Regions from separate parts of the Kocuria sp. SL71 genome, predicted to be linked through region 1. Evidence: riboswitches for the same ligand, from Rfam matches in the RefSeq annotation. Region 1 holds a riboswitch; each other region holds the start of a gene.
The links. A riboswitch is a leader RNA that binds a small molecule or an ion and turns the genes downstream of it on or off. The one in region 1 is predicted to bind S-adenosylmethionine.
Positions count from the first base shown of each region.

Region 1 (9,730 bases):
ACGTTCGTGACCTCGCTGCAGGAGCTGGCGCATCAGGAGCGGATCGCAATCGTCGCCGGAGCCTACGAGCCCTCGGACGATCACCGCCCGTACAACACCCTGGTGGCCGTGGGCGCGGACGGGTCGCTGCTGGCCACCTATCGCAAGCTGCACCTCTACGACGCCTTCTCCTACCAGGAGTCCGAGCGCATCCGCCCCGGGGATGCGGGGACGGCGAGCATCGAGGTCGCCGGTGTGCGGATCGGGCTGAGCACCTGCTACGACATCCGCTTCCCCGAGCTCTACCGCGCCCTGGCCGACGACGGCGCCCAGCTGGTCCTGGTGCCCGCGGCCTGGTTCTCCGGCCCGGACAAGGTCCGCCACTGGGAGACGCTGCTGGCCGCGCGCGCGATCGAGAACACCCTGTGGATCGCGGCGGCGGACACCTTCAACGACCACACGGTCGGGCACTCCCAGGTCCGCGATCCGCTGGGCGGGCTCACCGCCCGGGTCGAGGAGGGCGAGCGGCTGCTGATCACCCAGATCGACACCCGACGCGTGGACGAGGTGCGCTCCACCGTGCCGTCGCTGGCGAACCGGCGCTTCCGCCCCGGCTCCCTGGCCGAGCAGCCTCTGGGGCAGCAGCAGGACTGAGTCCCAGCACCGCACGAGTACGACGACGGCCGGCCGCCCCCCTGCGCAGGGAGCGACCGGCCGCAGTCATCCGACAGGAGCCGGGCTGATCACCAGATGCGCACGCGCTCCTGGGGGTCCAGCCACATCAGATCGGACTCCGTGGTGCCGAAGGCCTCGTGGAAGGCATCGACGTTGCGCGCCGTCTGATTGGCGCGGAACTCGTTGGGGGAGTGGACGTCGACCGCCAGGCGCTGGGCCGTGGTCTCGTCGCGTGCCTTCTGCTGCCAGATGAAGGACCAGGACAGGAACAGCTTCTGCGCCGGGGTGAAGCCGTCGTCGTCCTGCTCCTCGAAGGCCGCGGGATCCGCACCGGCGCGCTCGCGGGCCTCGTCCGGGTCGTCAGCGGTCTCGACCACGCCGCGGGAGAGCTCCCACGCCTTGTAGGCGATCGACAGCCCTCCGAGGTCGCCGATGTTCTCGCCCAGGGTCATGCGCCCGTTGACCGTCGGCGGCTCCGGGCGATCGGCGAGCTGGTCCGGCACCAGGCCGTCGTACTGGCTGACCAGGCGCTCGGTGCGCTCCTCGAAGGCCGCGCGGTCCTCGTCGGACCACCAGTTGCGCAGGCGGCCGTCGCCGTCGGCGGTGGAGCCCTTGTCGTCGAAGCCGTGCCCGATCTCGTGGCCGATCACGGAGCCGATGCCGCCGTAGTTCATGGCGTCCTCGGCGTCCTCGTCGAAGAACGGGGGCTGCAGGATGGCCGCCGGGAAGACGATCTCGTTGCGCAGCGGGTGGTAGTAGGCGTTGACCGTCTGCGGGGTCATCAGCCACTCGTGCTTCTCCACCGGCTTCCCGGCCTTGCGGATCAGCTCGGCGCGCTCGAACTCCGAGGTGCGCACGATGTTGCCCACCAGATCATCGGCGCGGATCTCCAGCTGCGAGTAGTCCCGCCACTTCTCCGGGTAGCCGATCTTGGGGGTGAACGACGCCAGCTTGCGCAGCGCCTCAGCGCGGGTGGAATCGGTCATCCAGTCCAGCGTCTCGATCGAGCGCCGGTAGGCGGCCAGCAGGTTCTGGACGAGTTCGTCCATCCGCGATTTGGCCGTGGGGGAGAAGTGGCGCTCGACGTAGACGCGGCCCACGGCCTCGCCCAGCACGCCGTTGACCAGCCCGACTCCGCGCTTCCAGCGCTCCTTGAGCTCCGGGGTGCCGGAGAGGACCGTGCCGTAGAAGGCGAAGTCCGCCTCCACGAACGCCCCCGAGAGGTAGGCCGCCCGCGAGTTCACGATCTGCCAGCGGGCCCAGGCCTTCCAGTCCTCCAGGCGGGAGGCGTCGAACAGGGGATCGAGCTCGGCGAAGAACGACGGCTGCTGATCCACCACGGTCTCCACAGCCGAGGCCGGCAGCCCGAGGCCCTCGAGCAGCAGGGCGCTCCAATCGAGGTTGCGGCTGAGCTGCTGCAGCTCCTCCAGCGACTTGGGGTTGTACATCTTGGTGAGGTCGCGGACCTCGACCTTGTCCCAGTGCCGCTGGGCGATCTCGGTCTCGAGCCCGAAGATCCGCTCGGCCTCATCGTGGGCGCGCTCGATCCCGGCGAGTTCGAGCATCCGGGCGATGTGCTCGCGGTACTTCTGGCGGATCTCGGTGTGCTGGGCCTCCCGGTAGTACTCCTCGTCGGGAAGCCCGATCCCCGACTGGCCGATGAAGACCAGGCTGCGTCCGGGATCGCCCGGATCGGCGTCGGTGTCCACGCCCAGCACCGAGGACACGCCGCGGGCCAGCAGGCGGCCGAACAGGCGGGACAGGCCCTGCACGTCCTGGACGGCGTCGACCTCCGCGAGGTCCTCGGCCAGAGGCCGCGCGCCCAGCTGCTCGAGGCGCTGCTCGTCCATGTAGGAGGCATAGAGGTCCGCGATCTTCGCACGGATCGGATCCGGGTCCTCGCCCGGCTCCTCGGTCACGATCTCGCGCACCGCCTCCTCCGCGCGGTCGCGCAGCACGACGAAAGCGCCGATCAGCGCCTTGTCCTCCGGGATCTGCGCCTCGCGCAGCCACGGGCCGTTCACGTAGCGGAAGAGGTCGTCCTGCGGGCGGACCGTGCGATCGAAGGTCGTGGCGTCCAGGGAGGTCATGGCCTCCTCCGGCGTGTCGGCGGGAGCGGGTCCGGGTGCGGCGGTGCTGTCGGTCATACCGCCAGGCTAGTGGCCCGGGAGGGTGCCGGTGGGCCCGCTTCTCCGAGCGCGTGACGACGACGGCGGCCCCGAGCGCAGGTGCTCGGGGCCGCCGGGGTGCGATCAGGCGCCGGCGGCGATGACCTCGTCGAGCACGCCGTTCAGGGCCGTGACCTTGGGGTCGGAGTCGATCACGGCGCCGTCGGCGAAGTCGGTGAAGATGCTCAGATCCACGGCGGCGCGCACGACGGTCTGGGAGAAGTTGGCCATGATCAGGCGCCACTGCTCGACCGCGCGCACGCCGCCCACGGCGCCGTAGCCGACCAGGCCGAGGACCTTGCCGTTCCACTCGGAGCCCAGCGAGTCGACCGCGTTCTTGAAGCCGCCGGGGACGCCGTGGTTGTACTCCGGGGTGACGAAGATGTAGCCGTCGAGGTCGTCGACCACGCGGGACCAGGCCTGGACCTGCTCGGAGTCGTAGGACTTGTCCGCCATGGCGGGCAGGGTGGCCGAGGAGAAGACCGGGAGGTCGAAGTCCTTGAGGCTCACGAGCTCGAACTCGGCGCCGCCCTTGGCCTGGGCGTGGCGCAGGACCCACTCGCCCACGGAGGCGCCGACCTGCCCGTCACGGACGCTTCCCACGATGATGCCGATCTTCACAGCTGTCTCCTTGAGGTCTTCGCGCGGCCGGGGGGCGACCGCAAGTGCGTGACACATCATTCGCTTTGTGCGTCTGCGCTGTCCAGGGGCGATGCCGTGAGTCGGCTCACAGGGCGAACTCGGCTACCGTGTGGAGCGGATCACACGCGGCGCCGCTGCGCCGATCGCACAGCCCCAGGAGATGTCATGACCGCTCCCCATCAGCAGCCCGCCGAGGATCGGTCCCCGGCAGCCCACGAGGATCCCACCCCGCCCGATGCGCGCCGCGTGACCCCGTCCTCGCAGCGGATCGCGGAGGGGGCGCAGAAGCTCTCGGAGTCCGGCATCCCGCAGGCCCTGGCTGATCTGGCGCAGGCCTCGGACAAGGCGGCCGCGCTCAACGCGCACGGCGGCGAGCTCTGCGAGAAGCTCGGCATCGAGTACCTGGAGGCCTCGGCCCAGCGGGTGGTCGCGCGCATGCCGGTCGAGGGCAACCGCCAGCCCGTGGGCCTGCTGCACGGCGGGGCCACGATCTCGCTGGCCGAGTCGCTGGGCTCCATGGGGGCCTTCATCCACGGTGCGGGGCTCGGGCGCGTGGCCGTGGGGCTCGAGGTCAGCACCACCCACCATGCCTCCGCCCGCAGCGGCTGGGTCATCGCCACGGCGGAGGCGCTGCAGCTCGGGCGCTCGATCGCGACCTACGAGGTGGTGGTGCGCGCCGAGGCGGACAATCGCCGCATCTCGACCGTGCGCATCACCTGCTTCCTCAAGGAGCTCTGACCCCCTCTCCTTCCGCCGAGTGGATCCCCAGTTGCGCTGTTCTGCCTCTCAGCGCAACTGAGCATCCACTCGGCGTGTGCGGGGAGGCTCAGAAGAGGCGGGACGAGGCGATCTCGGCGCCCTGAGCCAGTGCCTCCAGCTTGGCGGCGGCGATCTGCGGGTGGATGCGCCCGCCCAGACCGCAGTCGGTCGAGGCGATCACGCGCTCGCGACCCACGACCGAGGCGAAGCGCTCGATGCGCTCGGCCACCAGCTCCGGGTGCTCGACCACGTTGGTCGCATGCGAGACGATGCCCGGGATGATCAGCTTGTCCTCGGGCAGGGAGACGTCCTCCCACACGCGCCACTCGTGCTCGTGGCGGGCGTTGGCGGCCTCGAAGGAGAACGCGCCGGCGTCGATCTGCAGCATGGTGCGCACCAGGTGCTTGAACTCCAGATCCGTGGTGTGCGGGCCGTGCCAGGAGCCCCAGCACAGGTGGAAGCGGACCTGCTCGGCGGGGATGCCCTCGAGCGCGTAGTTGATCGCCTCCACGCGCTTGGCCGTGAACGCCAGGTAGTCCTCGACCGACGGCTCGGGGTTGATCTGATCCCAGTTCTCCGCGATCGAGGGGTCGTCGATCTGCACGATCAGCCCGGCGTCGGTGATCGCCCGGTACTCCTCGCGCATGGCCTCGGCACATGCCTGCAGGACCTCGTCCTCGTCGCCGTAGTGCTTGTCCTCCAGGCGCGCGCACGACCCCGGCGAGAGCGAAGCCAGGTAGCCCTCGGACGCGCCCGTGGTCTCCAGCGCGCGCTTGAGGTTGGCGATGTCCCGGGCGACGGCCTCCTGGCCGACATAGCGGATCGGGCCCACGAACTCGGGGAACGGCGGCTGATTGCCTGTCGAGATCCCGCTGGAGGGGTCGGTGTAGGCGTCCTGGAAGCGCTGCCGGTCACGACGGTCGCCGAAGCTCGTGAGCCGCACCTGACCCGGCTCGGAGCGCACGGCCGGCTGGTTCCAGAGATCGACCGAGCCGGGGCCCAGTCCGTCCAGGCGGTCGAAGATGTAGTGCCACCAGGCGCCGTAGTCGGTGTCCTCGGACATGGCATGGCCGTACTCGCCGTCGTTGACGACGTCGATCCCCAGGTTCTTCTGGCGCTGGACGACGTCGACGACGGACTCGGTGAGCAGCTGGTCGTAGTCCTGCCCGCCGGTGCGGGCGCGGTTGGCCTCGATGAGCTGATCGGTGCGCGGCAGGGAGCCGGCGTGGGTGGTGAGGATGCGGTTCTCGGAGCGGTGCATGAAGAGGTTCCGTTCTGTGTGAGATGGGTATCCACTCGGAGGTGGGGAGAGGGGTCAGAAGAGGCGGCTCGAGGCGATCTGCGCGCCCTCGGCCAGCGACTCGAGCTTGGCCATGGCGATCTGCGGGTGCAGACGGCCGCCCAGCCCGCAGTCGGTCGAGGCGATGACGCGCTCGCGGCCCACGACGGAGGCGAAGCGCTCGATGCGCTCGGCCACCAGCTCCGGGTGCTCGACCACGTTGGTGGAGTGCGAGACGACGCCCGGGATGATGACCTTGTCCTCGGGCAGCCCGGCATCCGCCCACTCGCGCCACTCATGGCCGTGACGGGCGGAGGCCGCCTCGAAGGAGTAGCCGCCGGCGTCGATCTGCAGCAGGGGCTCGATCAGGTGCTTGAGCTCCAGGTCGGTCGTGTGCGGGCCGTGCCAGGAGCCCCAGCACAGGTGGAATCGGATCTGCTCCTGCGGCAGCCCGCGCAGCGCGTGGTTCAGCGCCTCGATCCGCAGCTGGATGAAGGAGCGGTAGTCCTCGAGCGAGGGCTCCGGGTTGATCTGGTCCCACGACTCGGCGATCGAGGGGTCGTCGATCTGCACGATCAGCCCGGCGTCGACGATCGCCTGGTACTCCTCGCGCATGGCATCGGCGCAGGCGTAGACGAGCTCCTCATCGGCGGCGTAGTACTCGTTGCTCACTCGGGCGCAGGAGCCGGGGGACAGCGCGGCGATGAAGCCCTTCTCGGCGCCGGAGCCCTCGAGCGCGGACTGGAGGTTCGCGATGTCCGCCTGCACGGCGTCGTGGCCGGTGTAGGTCAGCGGCCCGGTGATCTTGGGCTGGGCCACCCGCTTGCGGGCGGTGAGGATACCGGAGGACTGATCGGCGTAGGCCTCGGCGAAGCGCTGGCGGTCGCGGCGATCGGCGAACGACGTCAGCACGATATTGCCGGGCGAGGAGCGCCTGGCGCCGGCGTTCGGGTCCCAGCGGTCCTCGTCGGAGGGGCTCAGCCCGCCCAGGCGGGAGAAGGAGTAGTTCCACCAGGCGCCGTAGTCCACGGAGCTGGACATGGTGTGGCCGTACTCGCCGTCGTTGACGATGTCGATGCCGATCTCGGACTGCCGGGCGACGATGTCGCGTACGCCCTGCTGCATGGTGGCCACGAGCTCCTCCCACGAGATCGTGCCGGCCTGGTAGGCCTCGTTCGCGGCCAGCAGCTCGGGGGTGCGGGGCAGGGAGCCCACGTGGGTGGTCTGGATGCGGTCGGTGTTCAGCATGCGCGAAGGCACGTCCTTTCCATCGGTCCTGGCGGGAGCACCTCTGCGCTGGGGACGGATCCCCGCATGGTTGCTGCGACGTCTTCGAGCCAAGGTCTCTCGGTCGCTCGTGATGGTGACGCCGATCATCCTGCCATGCCGCGGGCGTCGCACCCAACCCACGAAAGCCGCCGAGTGGATCCCCAGTTGCGCTGTTCGGGCGAACAGCGCAACTGGGGATCCACTCGGCGGGGTGGGGGGGGTGGGGGAACGGAGGGTCAGCGGGGCATCGCTGCCGGGTCGTCGAACTCCTCCGGGGCGCGGAAGCGGGTCACGCCGCGCCGCTTGGCCAGCACAGCGCCGATGATCCACAGGAGAGCGAACAGGCCCGCCGTGAGCAGGATCTGCTGACGCACGCCGGGCACCGTCATGCCCAGGATCACGACGGCCACCATGCCCGCCAGCGCCACGTAGGACAGCACCGGGTAGCCCCAGGCCCTGAGCACGAGCTCGCGGCCCTCGCGCTCGGCGCGGCGGCGCAGCACCAGGTGGGAGACGATCGTCATGGTCCAGATGACGATCAGGGTGGAGCCCACGATGTTGAGCAGGATGCCCAGGATCTCCTCGGCCCACAGGTAGTTCAGCCCGACCGTCACGAAGCCGAAGGCCACCGAGGCCAGCACCGCGGCCACCGGCACGCCGCGGGGGTTGGTCCTGCTCAGGGCGACCGGTGCCAGGCTGCGGTGGGACAGCGAGAAGATCATCCGCGAGGCGCCGTACAGATTGGCGTTCAGCGACGACAGCAGCGCGACGGTCACCACGATCGCCATGATGGAGGCGACGGCCGGAAGCCCCGCGGTGTTGAGCACGGCCACGAACGGGGAGGCCAGCAGGTTCTCGTCGTTCCACGGCATGGCCAGGACCATGATGGCCACGGAGCCCATGTAGAAGATCAGGATGCGCCACACGATGGTGCGGATCGCCCGGCCCACGTTCTTCTCGGGGTCCTCGGTCTCGGCCGCCGCCACGGCCACGATCTCGATGCCGCCGAAGGCGAAGGCCACGATCAGCAGGCCGGCGGCCACGCCTCCGATGCCGTTGGGCATGAAGCCGCCGTGGGCGGTGAGATTGGCCAGGCCGGGCGCCTCGGCCGTGGGCAGCAGGCCGATCACGAACAGCCCGCCGATCACCAGGAAGACGACGACGGCGGCGACCTTGAGCAGCGAGAACCAGAACTCGAACTCGCCGAACTGCCCCACGCCGATGAGGTTGATGGCGGTGAAGATGATCATGAAGATCAGCGCGAGCAGCCACTGCGGGGCGATGGGCCAGGCGGAGACCAGGATCTGGGCGGCCGCGGTGGCCTCGGCGGCGATCACGATGATCAGCTGCACCCACCACAGCCAGCCGACGGCGAAGCCCGCGGCCGGGCTGACGGCTCGGCCCGCGTAGACGGAGAAGGCGCCGGAGGTGGGGTGATCGGCGACCATCTCGCCGAGCATGCGCATGATCAGGATGATCAGGAACCCGGCGACGACGTAGGACACGAGCACCGACGGCCCGGCGGCGGCGATGCCTGCCCCCGAGCCGACGAACAGGCCTGCGCCGATGGCCGAGCCGAGGCTCATCATGACCAGGTGGCGGCCCTTCATGTGGGCCTTCAGGTTCGAGTCCTGGGGGCCGTCTGCCCCGGGCGCTGCGGCAGCGGTGGTGCTCTGCGAATGGCGTCCGCGACTGGTCGCGGGCGAGGATCCGGAACCCATGGGGGCCTCCTGGTGGTGAGGGCGCCGGGGGATCGGCCTCGGGCGCCTGTGCTGCACGTCACAATCTGATGGCGACACACTAGGCCACCCCGAGGGCGAGTTCCGGGCCTCCGCGGAAGCCTTCGCGAGCGTCGGACGATGCGCCCCGTGATCCGCGTCTCACGGGTGGGATCGTCCGGCGTGTCTGCGCGCAGCGGGCGAGGGCGTCCGCTGGCGCAGGTGTGTGACATCAGATCGTCTCGGGGCCCTCCGAGCCCGCCTGATAGTCCTGCAGCGGCACCAGGCCGTCCGCCACGGCGTCGATCGCCGGCTGCACGATCCGCCAGCAGTGCTGCGAGGCCTCGGCGCTGACGCTGAAGGAGCGGTCGCCGTCGAGCATGCGGCGCACCACGGAGCCGTAGGCGGAGAAGGGCGACTCGGGGGTGGCTGAGGACAGGGTCACCCGCGAGGTCCCGCGGGGGTCGAAGGGGCCGCCCGCGCTGAGCTCGAGGCTGATCTCGCCGGTGGCCAGGTCCACTCGCAGGATGTCGCCGGCGGGGTCGCCGAACTCCTGGGCCCCGGCGGGGACGGGGCGGAAGCGCACCAGCACCTCCTGATGCGGCGAGCCGATGGCCTTGCCGGAGCGCAGGTGCACGGGCACGCCCTGCCACCGCCAGCTGTCGACCTCGACCGTGAGCCGGGCCCAGGTCTCGGTGCCGTTGGCGGGATCCACGCCCTCCTCGTCGACGTACGACGGCAGCTCGCGGCCGTCGATGCTGCCGGCCGTGTACCGACCCGCGGCCATGTTCTGCTCGATCGGGCCGATCACGCTGGTGCGGGCCAGGACCTGGGAGATCAGCTCCGGGATCTCGCCATCGGCGATCGACGACGGCGGGTCCATCATCAGCACGGCCATGACCTGCAGCAGGTGGGACTGGTGCATGTCGCGGATGGCGCCGGTGGCGTCGTAGAAGCCGGCTCGGCCCTCGAGGCCGAGCGTCTCGTCGAACGTGATGGAGATGGACTCGACCAGATCGCGGTGCAGCAGCGGCTCGATGATCCGGTTCGCGAAGCGCAGGCCCACCAGATCCAGCACGGCGGGCTCGCCCAGGAAGTGATCGATCCGCAGGATCCGGTCGGCCGGGACCAGGCGGTCGGCCAGGCGGTTGAGCTCGCGGGCGGAATCCTCGTCCGTGCCGATCGGCTTCTCGAGCGCCAGCCAGAGGTCCTGGGGCAGCTCGATCTCGCTCAGCGCGTCG
Region 1 covers NZ_JAPPRE010000001.1:2,071,877-2,081,606, reverse strand. The annotation lists gene OVA15_RS09380 (carbon-nitrogen hydrolase family protein) at 1-633, shown strand, start outside; gene OVA15_RS09375 (M13 family metallopeptidase) at 723-2,801, opposite strand; gene OVA15_RS09370 (NADPH-dependent FMN reductase) at 2,907-3,443, opposite strand; gene OVA15_RS09365 (PaaI family thioesterase) at 3,630-4,202, shown strand; gene OVA15_RS09360 (cobalamin-independent methionine synthase II family protein) at 4,291-5,484, opposite strand; gene OVA15_RS09355 (cobalamin-independent methionine synthase II family protein) at 5,539-6,750, opposite strand; SAM riboswitch class I at 6,767-6,869, opposite strand; gene OVA15_RS09350 (amino acid permease) at 7,008-8,492, opposite strand; gene OVA15_RS09345 (glucose-6-phosphate dehydrogenase) at 8,722-9,730, opposite strand, start outside.

Region 2 (9,730 bases), 760 kb from region 1:
TGTAGAGATCGCCCTCCTCGTCGAGCCGGGCGCCATCGCCGGCCAGGAACCAGCCGCGCTCGCCGAAGTCCGCCCAGTACGAGCTCAGGTAGCGCTGCGGGTCTCCCCACACGGTCCGGGCCATGGACGGCCCGATCGCATCCACCACGACGAGGCCCTGCTCGCCCGCCGCGACCTCCTCGCCGGCCGCGTCCACCACGCGGGTCGAGACCCCGGGAACGGGGCGCACCGCGCAGCCCGGCTTGGCCGCGGTGTGCGGGGTGCCCTCGGGGAACGTCCCGGAAGGGGCGAACTGCGGATCGTGGGGCCGGGGCGAGGCCACGCAGGAGCCGGTCTCGGACTGCCACCAGGTGTCCACGAACGGGACCTCGCCGCGGCCCACCTGCTCGCGCAGCCACCGCCAGGCCTCGGGGTTGATGGACTCGCCCACCGTGCCCAGCAGGCGGATCGAGGACAGGTTCCAGACCTTGGGCAGGCCCTTGGGGAACGCCCCCATGAGCGAGCGGATCAGCGTGGGGGCGGTGTAGTAGGTCGTCACGCCGTAGCGCTCGATGATGTCGAAGTGCCGGCCGAAGTCCGGGGTGCTCGGAGTGCCCTCGTAGATGACCTCGGTGACGCCGTTGACCAGCGGGCCGTAGATCTCGTAGGTGTGCGCGGTGACCCAGGCCAGATCGGCGGTGCACCAGTGGACGGTCGCGTCCACCTTGGCGGGGTCGTTGACGGCGGAGAGCTCCTGCGGGCGCAGCACGCCGTGGTCGTCCGGGGCATCCGGCAGCAGGTCGAAGAGCAGGGCGTGCGTGTAGGCGGCCTGGACCAGGTAGCCGCCCATGGTGTGCACCAGGCCCTTGGGGCGGCCCGTGGTACCGGAGGTGTAGATGATGAACAGCGGCGTCTCGGCGTCGAAGGCCTGCGCCTCGTGGACGTCGGAGACCGACTCGAGCAGCTCGTGCCACCACAGGTCCCGGCCCTGGGTCCAGGGCAGCTCCATCTGGTCCTTGGAGCGCGCCCCGCGCTTGCCGGCCGGCAGCTTCGCGTTGCCGGGCCGGGAGGTCCGGCGCACCACGAGCACGTGCTCGATCGCGTTGGTGCCGGCACACGCTTCATCTGCCTGGGCCTTGACCGGCACCACCTTGCCGCGGCGGTTCTGCCCGTCGGTGGTGACCAGGACCTTGGCGCCGGTGTCCTCGACGCGGAAGCGCAGCGCCTCGGCGGAGAAGCCTCCGAAGACCAGTGAGTGCACCGCCCCGATCCGGGCGCAGGCCAGCGTGATGATCACGGTCTCCGGGATCACCGGCAGGTAGATCACCACGCGGTCGCCCTGGACCACGCCCAGCGACTCCAGCGCGTTCGCAGCCCGGGCCACGGCCTTCTGCAGGTCGGCGTAGGTCCAGGTCTGGCGGTCGCCGGGCTCGCCCTCGAAGTGCAGGGCCACGTGCGAGCCGCGCCCGGCCTCCACATGGCGGTCCACGCAGTTGACGGCGACGTTGAGCTTGCCGCCCTCGAACCAGGCGATCTCGGGTACCGAGTAGGTGGGGCTGCCGTCGTCGTCGGTGCCGATCCGCTGCGGCTTGTCGAAGCGGTGCGTCGTGTGCCACGGCTGCGCCCAGTCCAGGCGGGAGGCCTGCTCGGCCCAGAAGGCCACGCGCGCCTCATCGGAGATCCGCGCGGGATTCGGCGTGGGGGCCAGGGGATCGGAGTAGGACTGCGGTGCGCTCATACGGGTGCTCCTTGCGGGGTGCCCGCGGCTGCGGGCGGGTTCTCGGAACGGGTCGAGGACGGCTTCCAGGGTCTCAGGTCCGGCGCACTGCGCCCCAGCGGGCCTGGGCCCAGCGCTCGAACAGCCCGAGCAGGGCGTCGGTGAGCTTGCCCAGGATCGCCAGCAGGACGATGGCCAGCAGCAGGCGGTCGGTGCGCCCGTTGTTCTGGGAGTCGGTGAGCAGGAAGCCCAGGCCCATCGATGAGCCGAGCAGCTCGGCGGCCACCAGGAACAGCCAGGCCTGGGCCAGGGCCAGGCGCAGGCCGGAGATCACAGAGGGCATGACCGCCGGCAGCTGGACGGTCAGCAGCAGGCGCAGACCGGAGAAGCCGAAGGATCGGGCGGCCTCCACGAGATGGCGGTCGACCTCCCGCAGAGCGGCCGAGACCGTGGTGAACACGGGGAAGAACGCGCCGATGGCCACCAGGGTCACCTTGGAGTTCTCGCCGATCCCGATCCACAGCAGCAGCAGCGGCACCCACGCCAGCGACGGCACCGCGCGCAGCGCCCCGATCAGCGGCGAGCCCAGGGCACTGGCCCAGGGGGAGAGCCCGATCAGGGCGCCCACGGCCAGCCCGAGCAGCGAGCCGATCACGAATCCGACGACCACGCGCTGGGTCGAGATCCCGATGTGGGTCCACAGCGCCCCGTCGGCCAGCAGCTCGCCACCGGACTGCAGGACCGCCAGGGGACGAGGCAGCTGCACCGGGGAGAACGTGCCGTTCGTGGACAGCAGCTGCCACAGCGCGAGCAGTGCCACCGGCAGCAGCAGGCCCAGGCCGACCCGGGCCCAGGGGCTGCGCAGGATGGAGCCCCGCGGGGCGGGGGTGCGGACCGAGTGCTGCGAGTCCGGACGCTGGGAGCCGGGACGGTCGGAGCCCGCGGGCTCCGGAGCCTCGGAGGCTGGTGCGGAGGTGGTCGTGACGCTCATGCGCTGTGCCCTTCGATGATCTCGGCCGCGCGCTGGGCGCTGGCCTCCTGCGCGAACCGCGCGTCGAGGATGGTGTCGATGGCCTTCTGGACGGTCTCCAGGTCCGGGACGTCACCGGTCTCCACGAGGATCGGGGCGATGCGCTCGAGGACCTCGAGCTGGTCGTCGCCGGGGACCGGGTCGATGTCAAGGTGCGTGCGCTCCCAGACCCGCTCGGCCGTCGTCGTCTCGATCTCGGAGGCCTCGGCCAGGATCGCGATGCCCTCCTGGGGGTTCTCCAGCGCCCAGGCGCGGGCGTGGGCGTAGACGTCCACGACCATCTGGGCCCCGCGCGGGTTGATCTCCAGGAACAGCTCGCGGGCGTTGAGGAAGCAGTAGGTGTTGAAGGCCAGGTCGCGCTGGAACAGCACCGCCCCGTCCTGCTCGGCGCCGGCCATGATCGGGTCGAGCCCGGACCAGGCGTCCACCTGCCCGCTGGTCAGGGCGGAGCGGCCGTCGGCGTGCTGGAGGTTGACCACGGTGGTCTCGTCGAAGCCCATATCCGCCGCTGATAGCGCCTGCAGCAGGAAGAAGTAGGGATCCGTGCCCTTGGTGGCCGCCACCGACCTGCCGCGCAGATCCTCGACCGAGCGCAGGGGCGAGTCCGCGGTGCGCACGAGTGCTGCCCACTCCGGCTGGGAGCAGATGTCGATCGCGCGGATGGGGGAGCGGTTGGTGCGCGCCAGCAGCGCGGCCGAGCCCGCGGTCGAGCCGATGTCGATCGCCCCGCCGCGCAGGAACTCGTTGGCCTTGTTGGACCCGGCCGAGAACGTCCAGTGGACCTCCTGGCCGCCCTCGGCGGCGACGGTCTCCAGCCAGCCCTTCTCGCGGATGATCAGCGACAGCGGGTTGTAGGTCGCGTAGTCCAGGTAGATCTCGGTGTCCGAGCCGGCGGCCATGCCGCGGCCCGGGCCCTCGCCCTCCATGACGCACCCGGACAGGGGCGCGGCGGCGGCCCCGACGGCGGCCAGGCCCAGCAGGCGACGACGCGTCAGCCCGCTCATGCCTCCACGCCCAGCAGGCCGAGCAGGTGCCTGCGGGCACCCGTCAGCTCGGGATCATCGCGGTGGCGCGGGCGGGGCGAGTCCACCGTGAGGATCTCCTGGATGCCCGCCGGCCCGCCCTCCGGCGGCGTCCCGAGCACGACCACGCGGTCGGAGAGCACCAGGGCCTCCTCGACGTCGTGGGTGACCAGCAGGACCGTCGTGGGATCGGCGGCGTGGATCTCCAGCAGCAGGTCCTGCATCTTCAGGCGCGTCAGTGCGTCGAGCGCGCCGAACGGCTCGTCGAGCAGCAGCACCTGCGGGTTGCGCGCCAGCGCCCGAGCCAGCGAGGCCCGCTGCGCCATGCCTCCGGAGATCTCCGACGGGCGATCCTCCGCATGCCTGGACAGCCCGACCAGCTCGAGCAGGTGGGCCACCCGCTGCTCGGCCTCGAGGCCGCGCACGCCGCGCGGCAGTCCGAGCGCCACGTTGCGGGCCACGGTGCGCCACGGCAGCAGCCGCGGCTCCTGGAAGCCCACCGCGCAGCGGGGGTCCAGGCCGCGCACGGGCGCGTCGTCGATCAGGACCCGTCCGGCCGTGGCGGTGCCGAGACCGGCCACCGCGCGCAGCAGGGTGGACTTGCCGCAGCCCGACGGGCCCAGCACGGAGACGATCTCCCCGGGGCGGACCTCGAAGCTGACATCGGCCAGGACGTCGCGCCGGCGGCCCCCGGAAGACGGGAAGGACTTGCCGACCCGATCGAAGGTCAGGGAGGCGGCATCGACCGTGCTCAGGGCGGACGGGGGTGCAGAGATCATCACATCACTCCATCGGTCCTGGCATTAGCACCTTGTGCCGCGGATGGACGGCACTGGTTGCTGCGGCGTCGACGAGCCAGGTCTCTCGGCCGCTCCGGATGGGAACCGGGGGTCATTCAATGCCCTGGTCCGGGGAGACAGCAAATCGGAGGACGAGCGGGGCAACGCGCGGCACGGGCTTCGCACCGTCGCCTCAGGTGTGCATAGGATGACGCTCACACGATCAAGAGTTCCGGCCCACAGCCCTGGCTGGCCGGACGGCAACCCTCTCCCGTAGCGGGGTGCCCCAGGTGAGGATCGGGCCGCTCGCTAGACCGCGTGCGGCAAGTACGGCGCACGCACGCGCTGGACCCGCAGGTTGGCCGCGGCATGAGCGGCGCACGGGGCGCGGGTCTGTCTTCTCAGGAGCAGCCTTCTATGGCCAAGCGGATCTCCCTGAACGCCTTCGACATGACCTGCGTGGATCACCAGAGCTTCGGGCTGTGGCGCCACCCGCGCTCGCGGGCCACGGAATACAACACGATCGAGTACTGGACGAACCTGGCCCAGGTGCTCGAGCGAGGCCGCTTCGACGCCCTGTTCCTGGCCGATGTGGTCGGCATCTACGACATCTACCGCAACTCGGCCGCCCCATCGATCGCCGGCGGCGCGCAGGTCCCGGTCAACGATCCGTTCATGCAGATCTCCGCCATGGCCGCGGTGACGAAGAACCTCGGCTTCGGCGTGACCAGTGCGGTCACCTACGAGCAGCCGTACACGCTGGCCCGCAAGTACGCGACGCTGGATCATCTGACCCGCGGGCGCGTGGGCTTCAACGTGGTGACCTCCTACCTGTCTTCGGCGGCCGAGAACCAGGGTCTGCCCACGCAGATCGAGCACGACGAGCGCTACGAGATCGCCGAGGAGTTCCTCGACGTCTGCTACAAGCTGTGGGAGGGCTCCTGGGAGGACGACGCCGTCGTGAGGGACGTGGAGCGCGGGATCTACGCCGATCCGGCCAAGGTCCACCCGATCCAGCACCAGGGCAAGCACTTCACGGTGCCTGGTGCGGCGCTCACCGAGCCCAGCCCGCAGCGCACGCCGCTGATCTTCCAGGCCGGGGCGTCCTCGCGCGGTCAGGCCTTCGCCGGCAAGCACGCAGAGGCCGTGTTCATCGGCGCCCTGCGCCCGGACCTCACCCGGTACATGACCGACCGGATTCGCGACAAGGTCGAGGCCGAGGGGCGCGATCGGAACGACGTGAAGATCTACGCGATGCTCTCCGTCGTGGTCGACGAGACCGACGAGAAGGCCCAGGCCAAGTACCGCGAGTACCAGAGCTATGCCAACCTGGAGGCCTCGCAGGCCATCATCGGCGGCTGGTCCGGGCTGGATCTGTCCAAGTTCCAGGAGGACGAGGTCCTGAACTACGTCAAGACCGAGGCCATCCAGTCCTTCCTCACTCCGTTCACCATGCAGGACGGGGCCAAGCAGTGGACCCGCGAGGAGATCGCCCGCCACTGCGCGATCGGCGGCATGGGCGACGTGGTCGTGGGCTCGCCGCAGACCGTGGCCGATCAGCTCGAGACCTGGATCGACGAGGGCGGGCTGGACGGGATCAACCTGGCCTACCACGTGTCCCCGGGCTCGTTCGAGGACTTCGTGGAGCACGTGGTCCCGGAGCTGCAGAAGCGCGGTCGCTACCGCACGGACTACGACGGGCCCACCCTGCGCGAGAACGTCTACGGCGCCGGGCAGACCAAGGTGCTCGACACCCACCCGGCGGCCAAGTACCGCGGGGCCTACGTGGGCAGGCCGTCCACCGCGGACACCCCGTCGCGGGATCTGTCGCAGGGCTGAGTCGCCGGCTCGGCCGATGAGCAGAGGCCCGTCCGAGGGCCTCTGCCAGCACGCACGCTCGTCGAACCCCACTCGGACGAGGAGATCGCGTCCGTCACGGACGGCCCCATTGCTTGCGCGGAGCCTCAGGTCACGTGCACGAACGGGCGGTCCTGCTTGCGCGGCACCGCCCGGCGCAGGACCTCATGCACCGCCGTCGCCGTCTGACCGCGGCCGAGGAGCAGGAAGCGCAGGGAGTTGACCAGGGGCGAGCCGTCGGACCACTCGAGGTAGAGGTGCGACGGCCGCCCCGTCCGGTCCCGGACGGCCAGGGCCACGCCGGCCAGGCAGGTGGGCACCGACGAGCCCTCGGCGCGCAGGACGCGGTGGCCGTCGATCTCGTGGGCGCTCACGCGCAGCCGGTCCTCGAAGTCCGATGGATCGCGCAGGGTCACCTCCACGAACAGGACGCCGTCGGCCGAGGGAAGGCGATGCCATTCGCGCTCGTCGCGCAGCTTTTCGGCCAGGTCGGGGTCGCTGAGCAGGAGCTGCTGGGCCTGGGCCCCTGCTGCGCCCAGCTGGGTGCGCGGCCGGTGCGCGATCAGCCGCACCGTGCGGCCGCGGCAGCTGCGCAGCCAGTCCTGGGAGGTCTCGTCGAAATCGATGCTGCGGATCCGCAGCTCCGAGGCCCGCCAGACCCGCGAGGCGAACGACGCCGCCAGCAGGGCCGCGATGAACACGAGGGCCACGTGGAGGCCATCGGGGCGGCTGATCATGTTGTCGGCGGTCGTGTAGGCGATCACCACGGTGATCGCCGCGAATCCCACGGCGGTGCGTCGGTGCCCCCGCTTTCCGGCCGACAGGGTCGAGGCGAAGGAGGCCGAGAGCATCAGTACCAGCACCCCGGTCGCGTAGGCCCCGCCCTGCGCATCCACGTCGGCGCGGAAGACCGCCGTGACGACCAGGGCGGCAGCCAGGATCGTGAGCACCAGCGGCCGCGGAGCGCGGGTCCACTCGGGCGCCATGCCGTAGCGCGGCAGGTAGCGCGGGATGAGGTTGAGCAGACCGGCCATCGCCGAGGCGCCCGCGAACCACAGGATCAGCACCGTCGACAGGTCGTAGACCGACCCGAAGGTCTCGCCCAGCAGGCTGTGCGCCAGGTAGGCCAGGGCCCGCCCGTTGGCAGCGCCGCCGGGCTCGAAGTCCCCGGCCGGGATCAGGATCGTGCACACCAGCGACGAGGTCAGCAGGAACCCGGCCATGATCAGCGCAGCGGTCGTGAGCAGTCGTCGGGTGCCCTCCACGCGGCCCCGCAAGCCCCGCGAGGTGCGCACCAGAGGCATCACGGAGACCCCGGTCTCGAAGCCGGACAGGCCCAGCGCCAGCTTGGGGAACACCAGTGCAGCCACGGCGACCGCCGCCCAGGGCGAGGAGTGCTGGCTCAGCGCCGCATGCCACCACTGCGCGAATCCGATCTCCTGCGAGCGGGCGATCTGCCACCAGCCCACCGCCAGCACCACGGCGTTGAGGCTCAGATACACGGGGACCAGGACGACGGCCACGCTGATGGCCTCCGAGAACCCGGCCATGAACACCGCGCCCAGCAGCAGGAGCAGCCCGACGGTCACCCAGAACTGCCAGTGATGCGCCTCGGCTGGCACGTGCGGATTCTCGACGATGTGCACGGCGGCATCGGCCGAGGACAGGGTCATGGTGATGACGAAGTCCGTGATCGCGAAGCCGAGCAGGCACAGGACCAGCACCTTGCCGCTCCAGCGCGGCAGCAGCGTCTCGAGCATCCGGATGGAGCCGGCGCCGTGCGGGGAGGCCACCGCCACCCACCGGTAGACCGGCAGCGCGCCGAAGAGTGTGACGGCCACCAGCACCAGGGTGGCCAGCGGGGAGATCAGCCCGGCGGCCAGGATCGCGATGCCGGGCTGATAGCCCAGGGTGGAGAAGTAGTCCACGCCGGACAGGCACATGACCTTCCACCAGGGATGGGTCTTCTCGTCGCGATCGGGTCGGCGATGCGGGGCGCCGTAGGAGGCGGAGGGGGATCCTGCCAGCAGCCAGGCGGTGGCGCGGGAGGGCGGTGCGATCATGGCGTACATGATGCGCCTGTCCCGCTCAAGGCCCCGCCGCCGAGGGCCTCAGGCGGCTGGCAGTTGCCTGTGAGCCGCGATCTGCCGATCAGTCGGGCAGCGGACCCGACCGATCTGGCTCGGGGCCGAGCAGCCCGCCGAAGGCCACCAGGAGCCCGCCCACCGCGAGCACCGCGGCGATCGCCGCGTGCGGCCCGAGCAGCTGCTGCAGCGGCGTCAGGTAATAGGGGTAGAGAGCGGGCAGCACGATCGAGATGCTGTAGGCCACCCCGTATCCGCTGGCCCGGATCTCGTCGGGGAAGCGCTCCGTCAGATAGGCGCCCACCGGCCCGTAGCCGGTCACCGTCGTGACCTGCAGCGCGGCTGCCAGCAGCAGCACCGTGCCGATGCCGGCTCCGAGGGCCCCGGACAGCAGCGCCAGGAGGATGACGGGGGAGACCGCTGCGCAGAGCAGCCCGAAGCCCACGAAGAACCGGCGCCGCCCGATCCGACTGGACAGCGCACCCGCCCCGGCCATGGCCAGCGCGGACACGGCCGTCGCGCCCAGCATGACGAGGGAGACGGTCTGCGGCTCGAGCTGCGGCATGCGCGAGAGCTGGGCGGTCAGGGTGGGCACTGCCATGTAGGTGAGCAGCCACAGCCCGGTCATCAGCACGAGGACCTGCCGCAGCGACCGGCGGCTGCTGCCCCTGACGAGCTGCGCCAGCGGGTGCGCCGAACGGGCCGGGCGCCGGCGCTGCGGAGCCTCCTCGACCATGAGGCGGTAGTAGATCAGCATGGCAGCGGCCAGGGCGGCGCCGAGCAGGAACGGCAGCCGCCAGCCCCAGGCGGCGTACTCGCTCTCGTCCAGCAGCAGCAGGAGGAGGAAGGTGACGGCGGCGATGCTGGCGTTGGCCAGCGGCGACATCGCCATGATCATCCCGCTGAGACGACCGCGTGAGCGCGGGCGCGCCCACTCCATGGCCAGCGGGATCGCCGAGGTGTACTCCCCGCCCAGGAAGATCCCGCCCAGGAGGCGCAGCGCCAGCACCGCCAGGAACGTGCCCGCGCCGAGCACCTCGTGCCCGGGGACCAGGGCGATCAGCAGGGTCGTGAGGCAGATGCCGGCGAGGGCGACCTGGGTGATGAGCACCCGGCCCGCGCGGTCGGCGATCGGACCGAAGATCATGGCCCCGAGCGGGCGGCCCAGCAGGGTGGCCACGAAGATCAGGCCGGCATTGCGCACGATGTCGTGATCGCCGAACAGCTGCGCCGACACCGGAGCCAGGGCGATCACGGGCAGG
Region 2 covers NZ_JAPPRE010000001.1:2,836,500-2,846,229, forward strand. The annotation lists gene OVA15_RS12930 (AMP-binding protein) at 1-1,717, opposite strand, end outside; gene OVA15_RS12935 (ABC transporter permease) at 1,791-2,687, opposite strand; gene OVA15_RS12940 (aliphatic sulfonate ABC transporter substrate-binding protein) at 2,684-3,730, opposite strand; gene OVA15_RS12945 (ABC transporter ATP-binding protein) at 3,727-4,527, opposite strand; SAM riboswitch class I at 4,526-4,632, opposite strand; SAM riboswitch class IV at 4,749-4,863, shown strand; gene OVA15_RS12950 (LLM class flavin-dependent oxidoreductase) at 4,945-6,366, shown strand; gene OVA15_RS12955 (amino acid transporter) at 6,492-8,456, opposite strand; gene OVA15_RS12960 (MFS transporter) at 8,536-9,730, opposite strand, start outside.
Region 2: another riboswitch for S-adenosylmethionine. It lies ahead of OVA15_RS12950 (LLM class flavin-dependent oxidoreductase); the one in region 1 lies ahead of OVA15_RS09355 (cobalamin-independent methionine synthase II family protein).

Region 3 (9,730 bases), 480 kb from region 1:
TGGTCGGGTACAGGATCTGCTGCTGGATCGGCTCCTGCTCCTCGTGCGGGATCTCTACATCCAGGTAGCCCTCGGGGATCTTCATCCCGGCGGTGCCGTAGCCGTAGACGCCCATGGTGCCCAGGTGGACCACGTGGACGTCGCGCTCGGACTCGACGATCGCCGCGAGCAGGTTGTGCGTGGCCGACACGTTGTTGTCCACGGTGTAGCGCTTGGTGCGCGAGCTCTTCATGGAGTACGGCGCCGCGCGCTGCTCGGCGAAGTGCACGACGGCGTCCGGCTGGTCCTCGCTGATCAGCTGCAGCAGGCCCTCGTAGTCCTCGGCGACATCGAGGTGGCGGTGCTCGATGACCTTGCCGGAGACCTCGGTCCAGGCGCGCAGGCGCTCGACGAGCGGGCGGATCGGGGTCAGCGACTGCGCGCCGAGCTCGTCGTCGATCCGACGGCGCGACATGTTGTCCACGGTGATGACGTCGTGACCTCTCTCCGAGAGGTGCAGGGCGGCAGGCCAGCCGCAGAATCCGTCGCCGCCGAGGATCGCAATCTTCACGTCATCTCCGTTTCCGTGCGCCTCTCGGCGCGGGGATCGGAAGGATCACGACGCCGAGCCGAGCGGGCTGGTGCTGTAGAAGGTCGTCGTCCACCCTGCAACCCCGGAATGAACCGACGGTGAACGAGCGGCATGCGAGGGCTGGTGCGCCCGAGCTGCCCGCGGGAGGGGACCTCCTGATTGTGTCATCTGCCTCCGACGGGTGCGCAGAGCGACGGCTCCGGCGCGGGCCGGATCAGGCCGGAAGCCGGCTCTCTCGGAGGCTCAGGGTCTTCTCCGCTCGGGCGGCCGGTGCGGGCTCCGGGCCCAGGAGCTGCTGGCGGACCTCTTCCGTGGGCAGGGACTCGCCTGGGGCGATGAACACCGAGGCCAGGTCCTGGACGTCGCACGGGGTCAGGCCCTTGGAGGTGGGCTCCCAGCCCTCCGGGATGAGGTGGCGCTGCTGCGTGCCGCACTTCTGGCAGAAGTACTCGACGCGTCCGCCGGAGCGGACCGCGCAGCGCAGCACGCGGCCCATGATCCGGCGCAGCCCCGGGACGCGGCTGCGCTTGCGGGTGGAGGGCAGGAAGACCCGGAACTTGAGGTAGAGATCGGTGGTGCACTCATGGCACATGGGGGAGCGGGGCGTCTTGTGGTGCTGGGGAGATCCCAGCCGGCCCAGTCTGGTGCTCGTGACAGTCACTGCTGCTCCTGCGCTGATCGTCGGAATTGCGGGGGAAGGGTCTCCGACGTCATCGTGGTGCGACCCGAGTCCAGACTAGGCGATCCGCTGTGCCGCGTACAGACCCACCGGGGGAAGCGGAGCTGTCTCTCAGCCCTGCCACAGCGCGGATCCAGGCCGATTCATGCCCGATCCGCCATATCTAAATGACTCTTGGGTAACCGTAACAGCGGAGGCCTTCCTGCAGAAGGCCGCGGGGCGATCCGATGCCCCTGACCTGCGGAAGAAGACGCTCTGACGTCACAATCGCGCTGCTGCGCTCCCGGGCACCCGCCGCGCCCCCTGCGATGCCGCCGCCGTGTGACGATCGGAGACGTGACGAAGCTGAGCACCTCCCGCGGCCGGCGCGCTGCGCAGACCATCCCTGCGCAGCGCGATCTCGCGCTGGATGCTGCTCGGGTCGCCTGCCTGATCGCCGTGGTCGTGCTCCACATCCTGCTGGTCACGCTCACGACGGATCCGAGCACGGGCGCGCTGCGCAGCGTCATGGCACCCACGGAGGCCTCCTGGTACGCCCCGGTGTCATGGCTCGTGCAGGTCATGCCGCTGTTCTTCGTGGTGGGAGGGTGCGCCTCGGCGATCTCGTGGTCGCGCCAGTCGGCGGAGGGCGTCCGCGGGCCGGCCTGGGTGCGCGCCCGGCTGCTGCGCCTGGTCGTGCCGGCGAGCGCTGTGTGGGTCGCCCTGGCGCTGGCCGGCGCCCTCGCGACGCTCGTGGGGATGCCCGCCGACTGGGCCTCGATGGCGCTTCAGGGGCTCGGGATGCACCTGTGGTTCGTGGGCGCCTACACCGCGTGCCTGGTCGGTGTGCCGCTGCTGCACGGGCTGCACGATCGCCGGCCCGTCCTCACCCTGGCTGCGCTGGTGGGGCTCAGCGCTGCGATCGAGGTGCTGCGCATCGCCGCGGAGCAGCCGTGGTGGGGCCTGCTCGGCTTCGCCCCGGTCTGGCTGGCGATCCATCAGATCGGCTTCTTCCGCCACGACGGATCCTTCGCTCGTGCCTCGGCAGGAAGACTGCTCGGGATCACGGCCCTGTCGGTCCTGGTGATGCTCTGCCTGACGAGCCTGCCCTGGTGGGGTGCGGACGGACTGTCGGCCCTGAACCCGCCCACGCTGTGCATGATCGCCCTCGGCGCGGCTCAGGCCTGCGTCCTGCAGCTGTGCTCGCCGGCTCTCGAGCGGCTCATGCGATGGCGTCCCGCGCAGGCCGTCGCCTGGGTCGTCGGCTCGCGGGCCACGACCCTGTACCTGTGGCACCTGCCGGTGATCGTGGCCGTGATGGCGGTGTGGTGGCTGCTCGGCGGCCCGGATCCGGTGCCCGGCTCGGCGCAGTGGTGGCTGTGGCGCCTGCCGATCGGGCTGCTGTGCTGGGCGATGGTCCTGCTGGTCGTGCGTCCGCTGGGCGTCCTGGAGGCCGTGGCGGGGCGGATCGTCGCCCGCGAGCCCGAACCGGAGGGGCCCGCAGCCGGAGGATCGCCCTCGGGTGAGCGGCCCTCGAGCGCGCCCCGAGCCGACGGATCCGCGCCGCTGCGAGCTTCGAGTCCCGATCGCTCCTCATCGCCGGACGGACGGGCGTGGGTCCGCATCCTCGCAGCGGCCGTCCTCGTCTTCTCCGCAGCCGTGCTGGAGGTCCGCTTCCTGCTCGGCATCCCGCTGGCCCTCGGCGGCGCGGCGGCCATGGTCGCGGCGGTCCTGCTGCTGGTCCCGCCCGCACGGAGGTCCTGACGGCTCGATCGGTGGGGTGCTAGTATCGGACCGGCTTCACGAGACACAGCTGCCAAGCTCCGACTTGGCTGTGCACCAACCCCATGTTCAAGGGTGGTTCGGATGACGAAGCGGCCTGCACCTGACGCAGCGCACGAACAAGCTCCGGCGGGACGTGCAGGTCAAGAGCACCCCGTCACGGAAGACACCTCTCATGACGTCCTCGCCCTGCGACGAGCTCAAGAGCTCGACCTCGCTGGCCACACGCCAGATCCACGCCGGCCGGACAGGATCCGATCCGGGCGCCCCTGCCGCCCCCGTCCAGGCCACGCTGCCGGTGCCGATCTACCAGTCCTCGGCCTTCGAGTTCCCGGACCACGCGGCTGCCGCCGCCATGTTCGCCCAGACCACCCCGGGCTTCACCTACTCCCGCACGGGCAACCCCACGGTCGCCGTCCTGGAGCAGAAGGTCGCCGATCTCGAGGGCGGAGTGGGGGCCGTGGCCATGGGCTCGGGGCAGTCCGCCGTCGCCGCGGCCCTGCTCGCGCTGATCAGCACGGGCCCCGGCAAGCACCTGGTGGTCTCGGAGAAGATCTACGGCGGCACCGTCGACCTGCTCGGTGACACGCTGGCCGATCTCGGCGCGACCGTCACCTACGTCGATCCCGCTGACCCCTCGGCCTGGTCGGAGGCGATCACGGAGGACACTCGGGGCTTCTTCCTCGAGTCCATCGGCAACCCGCTGGCCACGCTGGCGGATCTGGACGCGATCTCCCGCATCGCCCATGAGCGGGGGATCCCGGTGATCGTCGACTCGACCCTGGCCACGCCGATCCTGTACCGGCCCTTCGAGCACGGGGCGGACATCGTGGTGCATTCGGCCACCAAGTTCTTCGGCGGGCACGGGACGTCGCTGGCCGGCGTCGTGATCGACTCCGGTCGATTCGACTGGGAGGCCGAGGCCGATCGCTGGCCGCAGTTCACCGAGCCGCGAGCGCGCTGGGGCGGGATCAGCCTGTGCGAGAAGCTGCGCGGCGGCTCGCCGTTCCTGCATCTGTGCCGGGCCAAGTTCGTGCACGACCTGGGTCTGACGCTCTCGCCGTTCAACGCCTCCCAGATCATCCAGGGCCTCGAGACGCTGGACCTGCGCATGCGCCGCCACTCGGACAGCGCCGCTCGCATCGCCGAGTTCCTGAGCACGCATCCGGCGGTGCGCTGCGTGCACCACCCCCTGATCGAGGGCTCCGCCGATCGGGAGATCGCCGAGCGCGACTTCCCCCAGGGCGTCGGGTCGGTCTTCGGCTTCGAGCTGGAGTGCTCGGATGCCGCAGTGGCCGGATTCGTCGACTCCCTGCGGCTTTTCAAGCTGGTGGCCAACATCGGCGACGTCCGCTCGCTGATCAACCATCCCGCGGCCATGACCCACTGCCGTCTCTCGGAGGAGCAGCGACTGGCCGGCGGGATCAGCTGGCAGACCCTGCGGCTGTCGATCGGGCTGGAGGCGGTCGACGACCTGATCGCCGATCTGCAGTCCTCGCTCGATGAGCTGCTGCGCGTCGAGGCCGCGCGCGGCGCTGAGATCCCGGCCGCAGAAGGTGCCCCGGGATCGTCGACGGACGGCGCCCCGGTGCGCTCCGAGGACGAGCCGAGCGGCGCGCGCCGCGACCAGCGCCAGGAGGTGCAGGCATGAGCGGGTTCACCACGCGCGCCGTCCACGCCGGCCAGGAGCCGGACCGGCTGACCGGTGCGGTCATCCCGCCGATCTACCAGACCTCCACCTTCGTCCAGGACGGCATCAACGTCCTGCGCGACGGCCACGAGTACTCCCGCGGCTCCAATCCCACCCGCAATGCCTTCGAGGAGCAGCTGTGCGCGCTCGAGGGCGGGCAGCGGGCCTTCGCGTTCGCCTCCGGGATCGCGGCGGAGGATGCGCTGCTGCGCTCGGTGCTGCGCCCCGGAGACCATGTGGTCCTGGGCGCCGACGGCTACGGGGGCACCAACCGGCTCATCACCAGGGTCTTGGCTCCCTGGCAGATCCGGCACACGCCGGTGGACGTCACCTCGCTCGATGCGGTCCGCGGGGCTGTGGAGGCGGGCACCCGGGTGATCTGGGTCGAGACCCCCACGAATCCGCTGCTGGGCATCGCCGATCTGACGGGCATCGCCCAGATCGCCCAGGATGCCGGGGCGCTGCTGATCGTGGACAGCACCTTCGCCTCGCCGTACCTTCAGCGTCCGCTGGAGTTCGGCGCCGACGTCGTCGTGCACTCCACCACCAAGTACATCGGCGGGCACTCGGACGTGCTGGGCGGGGCGGTCGTCGTCTCGGACCGGGCCTGGGAGGTCGAGGCCGTGGGCGGCTTCTCGCCCGGAGGAACGCTGGCCGAGCTCGTGGGCTTCCAGCAGTTCGCCGGCGGGGCGGTCGCCGGGCCCCAGGACTGCTTCCTGGCCGCGCGCGGGCTGAAGACCCTGTCGCTGCGCATGCAGCGCCATCAGGAGACCGCAGGCCGGATCGCCGAGTGGCTCATCGGGCGCCCAGAGGTGGCGCAGGTGCTCTACCCCGGACTGCCCGAGCACCCCGGCCACGAGCTGGCCGCACGGCAGATGGACGGCTTCGGTGGCATGGTCTCCTTCCGCGTGCACGGCGGAGAGGCTGCGGCCCGGCGCTTCGCGGAGTCCACGAAGATGTACAAGCTCTCGGTCTCCCTCGGCGGGGTCGAATCGCTGATCTGCTGGCCCTCCGAGATGACGCACGGATCCGTGGCCGGCACGCCGCTGGCGGTGCCGGTGGATCTGGTCCGGCTCTCCGTCGGGATCGAGGACCTCGACGACCACCTCGAGGACCTGGAGCGTGCCTTCGGAGCCTGACGGGCGCTGCGCTCGCCCGGCTCGGCGACTGACAGGCGGCGCGCTCATCCGGCACTGCGGCTGACGCGGCGGCCTCCCCGGCTCCGGCAGAGCCCTGCGATCGCCGTCACCTGACGGCGCTCGCAGGGCTCTGCCTACACTGGGGGCAGCAGCCTCGTCGCGTTCGGCTCGGCCGTCGCGCGGGTCCCCATGCAAGCGCCATATGAAGGAGCCTTCATGAGCTCGCAGGATCCCCAGAACCCGGCCTCCGGATCGGACGGCCGCAACGCCCCGGGCGGACAGCAGCACGAGGCCCCCTCGTTCGGGCAGGGCGGCGACCGCCAGCAGTCCGGGCAGCCGTCGTGGGGCCCGAACCAGAGCCAGCCGGGCAGCCAGCCCTCCGGGGACCCCGGCGCGCAGCAGGGCTACGGGCAGCCGGGCTACAGCTTCCCCGGAGCCGGGCAGCAGCGCCAGCATCCGGGCTACGGAGGCCAGGGCGCCTACGACCAGCCGCAGGGCGGCGGACAGCAGTACACGGCCCAGGGCAACTACGGGCAGGCCACCTTCCAGCAGGGCGGCCAGCCGCTGAGCCCCTCGGACGCCCGGACCTGGGCGCTGATCTCCCACATCGCAGCTCCGGTGCTGTTCCTGTTCTCGGCCGGCTGGATCGGATTCGCAGCACCGCTGATCATCTGGTTCATCTTCAAGGACCGCGACCCGCTGGTGCGCAATGCCTCCGCGGGCGCCTTCAACTTCAACGTCATCGTGTTCGCGCTCAACGTCGTGATCTGGATCCTGGCCATTCCCACCCTCGGCCTGGCCCTCTTCCTGCTTCCCGTCCTGGGCATCCTGTCGATCGTGTTCGCCGTCCTCGGCGCCATGCAGGCGAACAAGGGCCTGGCGTACAAGTACCCCATGCAGATCCCGATCCTCAGCTGAGACCGGATCCTCCGGCACCCGTCGTGCACGGCGGCCGGAATTCCACGACGACGGCCGGGCCCTCCGCTGCGGAGGGCCCGGCCGTTGCGCGTGCGGGGACATGGCCGCACCATGGTGCGCATGAGCGACTTCGACACCTCCGGGCGCGCCGCCCGACGAATCCCCGAGCCGACTCCGGCGCCTCCGCGCGGCATGGAGCTGCCGGAGCCCGTGGCGCGCATGCACCGCTGGGTGGAGACGCCGCTCGGGCGCATGGTCGTGGCTGTCGGCCCGCACGACGGCCGGCCTGCGATCACGGGATGCTGGTTCGAGGACCAGAAGCACTTCCCGGACGACGAGACCCTCGGCATGGAGGGTGATCATGCCCTGCTGAGCGAGGCGCAGGAGCAGCTCGAAGACTGGTACGCCGGTCGGCGACGCGGGTTCGATCTGCCGCTGGCCCTCGACGACCGCCCGCAGCCCCTGCGCCCGCGGGTGTGGAAGGCGCTGCAGGAGATCCCGTTCGGGACCACCACCACCTACGGCGCGCTGGCGCAGCAGCTCGGCAATCCCGGGATGGCCCAGGCGGTGGGACAGGGGGTGGGCCGGAATCCGTGGTCGGTGATCGTGCCGTGCCACCGGGTGCTCAGCTCTACAGGGGTGCTGACCGGCTATGCCGGCGGCATCGAGCGCAAGCAGGAGCTGCTGGAGATGGAATCCCGACGCACAGCGCGTTGACGGACCGGGGACCCGAGCGGCGACGTCCGACAGCGGCTGCGCCCGAGGGCGTAGAACAGCCCGATCCACGGGACGGGCCTATGTCGGGTCAGGAGGTCGGCCGCAGGTGGAGTTCCTCCGCGACGGCCGCGCGAACCGGCAGGTCAGTCCGCGCTGATCCGGTCGGAGCGCAGTGCGGCGTAGATGAGCTCCGTGCGCCATTCGCCCAGCTGCAGGTGCGATTCGCGCAGCTCCGCCTCCCTGCGCATGCCGATGCGCTCGCAGACCTTGATGGAGCTGTGGTTCAGCGCATCCAGGCGCGCGAACACGCGGTGGGCGTCCAATCGCTCGAAGCAGGCGTCGATCGCGGCGATCGCAGCCTCGCCTGCATAGCCTCTGCCTGCATGATCGGGGCTGACCACCCAGCCCATCTCGATCTGGCGCGACTCGGCGTCCACGAGCGTCAGCACGATCTCCCCGTAGAGCGCCTCCGAGTCGTCGTGCGCGCTGAAGGCATAGCGGATGGTGTCCCCGTCGTGGAGGAAGGCCCTCGGCCCGCGATGCTCGGCGATGACCCGCTCCGAGTGCTCCCACGAGCGAGGTCCGCGCCAGGCGTGCTGCGCGTAGTCCTCACGTGATTGGTAGGCGTGCATGGCCTCCAGATCCGACTCGCTGAAGCGGCGGAAGAAGAGGCGGTCCGTCTCCAGGGGCAGCAGGTCCTTCACGGGATCCATCGTATAGACGACCAAGGGCCGGCTGGCGTCCATCGCGGTGGAGAAGCCGAGTGGGCAGCGCGCAGCCGCGTGGCCCGGTGCAGGTGCGGGCGAATCGGCCGGCTGCGCGACGAAGACCGGGACTCGGCCCAGGTGAGGCCCGTCACTGCGGGCCTCACGGGTTTGCGGGCGTGCTCAGCGGTGTGTAATGTTCTTCTCTGTCGCCGCGAGCGGCCCGCCGGTTCGAACCGGTGCGGCGCAGCGGCAGGATCACCGATCCGGATGATCCTGCGTCGACACAACCATTGAACGGCTCGATCGAGCAGATCGCTTCGCCCTGCACTGCATGGGCGTGGGGGATCGGATCGAAGGAGCCGGGTTGTGAAGAGCGGGTGAAGCGAGTACGATGATCTGGCCGCACAACGGTGAACGAGAGATGAACGAAGGTTCGGGTCTCGTGAGCTGCGGCGGCTGAAGGACCTGATCTTCGCGGGCCTGGTGAAACGGGCTGGTTGATCGTCTGTTGTTTGAGAACTCGATAGTGTGCCAAATTGTCTGCTGATACCAGTTCAAGCAATTTTTTGTTTGGTTGGATCAGCTGATGCGTCAGTGCGTCTCGTTCCCGTGACGTGCTGGCGATCTTATTTTGATTCCAGCCAGGTATGGTTTTTCGTTTTTCAACGGAGAGTTTGATCCTGGCTCAGGACGAACGCTGGCGGCGTGCTTAACACATGCAAGTCGAACGCTGAAGCACCAGCTTGCTGGTGTGGATGAGTGGCGAACGGGTGAGTAATACGTGAGTAACCTGCCCTTGACTCTGGGATAAGCCCGGGAAACTGGGTCTAATACTGGATGCTACATGTCACCGCATGGTGGTGTGTGGAAAGGGTTTACTGGTCTTGGATGGGCTCACGGCCTATCAGCTTGTTGGTGAGGTAATGGCTCACCAAGGCGACGACGGGTAGCCGGCCTGAGAGGGTGACCGGCCACACTGGGACTGAGACACGGCCCAGACTCCTACGGGAGGCAGCAGTGGGGAATATTGCACAATGGGCGAAAGCCTGATGCAGCGACGCCGCGTGAGGGATGACGGCCTTCGGGTTGTAAACCTCTTTCAGCAGGGAAGAAGCCACAAGTGACGGTACCTGCAGAAGAAGCGCCGGCTAACTACGTGCCAGCAGCCGCGGTAATACGTAGGGCGCAAGCGTTGTCCGGAATTATTGGGCGTAAAGAGCTCGTAGGCGGTTTGTCGCGTCTGCTGTGAAAGCCCGGGGCTTAACCCCGGGTGTGCAGTGGGTACGGGCAGACTAGAGTGCAGTAGGGGAGACTGGAATTCCTGGTGTAGCGGTGGAATGCGCAGATATCAGGAGGAACACCGATGGCGAAGGCAGGTCTCTGGGCTGTTACTGACGCTGAGGAGCGAAAGCATGGGGAGCGAACAGGATTAGATACCCTGGTAGTCCATGCCGTAAACGTTGGGCACTAGGTGTGGGGGACATTCCACGTTCTCCGCGCCGTAGCTAACGCATTAAGTGCCCCGCCTGGGGAGTACGGCCGCAAGGC
Region 3 covers NZ_JAPPRE010000001.1:2,547,719-2,557,448, forward strand. The annotation lists gene OVA15_RS11575 (NAD-dependent epimerase/dehydratase family protein) at 1-550, opposite strand, end outside; gene OVA15_RS11580 (hypothetical protein) at 786-1,232, opposite strand; gene OVA15_RS11585 (acyltransferase family protein) at 1,587-2,993, shown strand; SAM riboswitch class IV at 3,028-3,137, shown strand; gene OVA15_RS11590 (O-acetylhomoserine aminocarboxypropyltransferase/cysteine synthase family protein) at 3,187-4,662, shown strand; gene OVA15_RS11595 (cystathionine gamma-synthase) at 4,659-5,840, shown strand; gene OVA15_RS11600 (DUF4870 domain-containing protein) at 6,057-6,758, shown strand; gene OVA15_RS11605 (methylated-DNA--[protein]-cysteine S-methyltransferase) at 6,879-7,475, shown strand; gene OVA15_RS11610 (GNAT family N-acetyltransferase) at 7,619-8,203, opposite strand; gene OVA15_RS11615 (hypothetical protein) at 8,343-8,744, opposite strand; rRNA gene OVA15_RS11620 (16S ribosomal RNA) at 8,845-9,730, shown strand, end outside.
Region 3: another riboswitch for S-adenosylmethionine. It lies ahead of OVA15_RS11590 (O-acetylhomoserine aminocarboxypropyltransferase/cysteine synthase family protein); the one in region 1 lies ahead of OVA15_RS09355 (cobalamin-independent methionine synthase II family protein).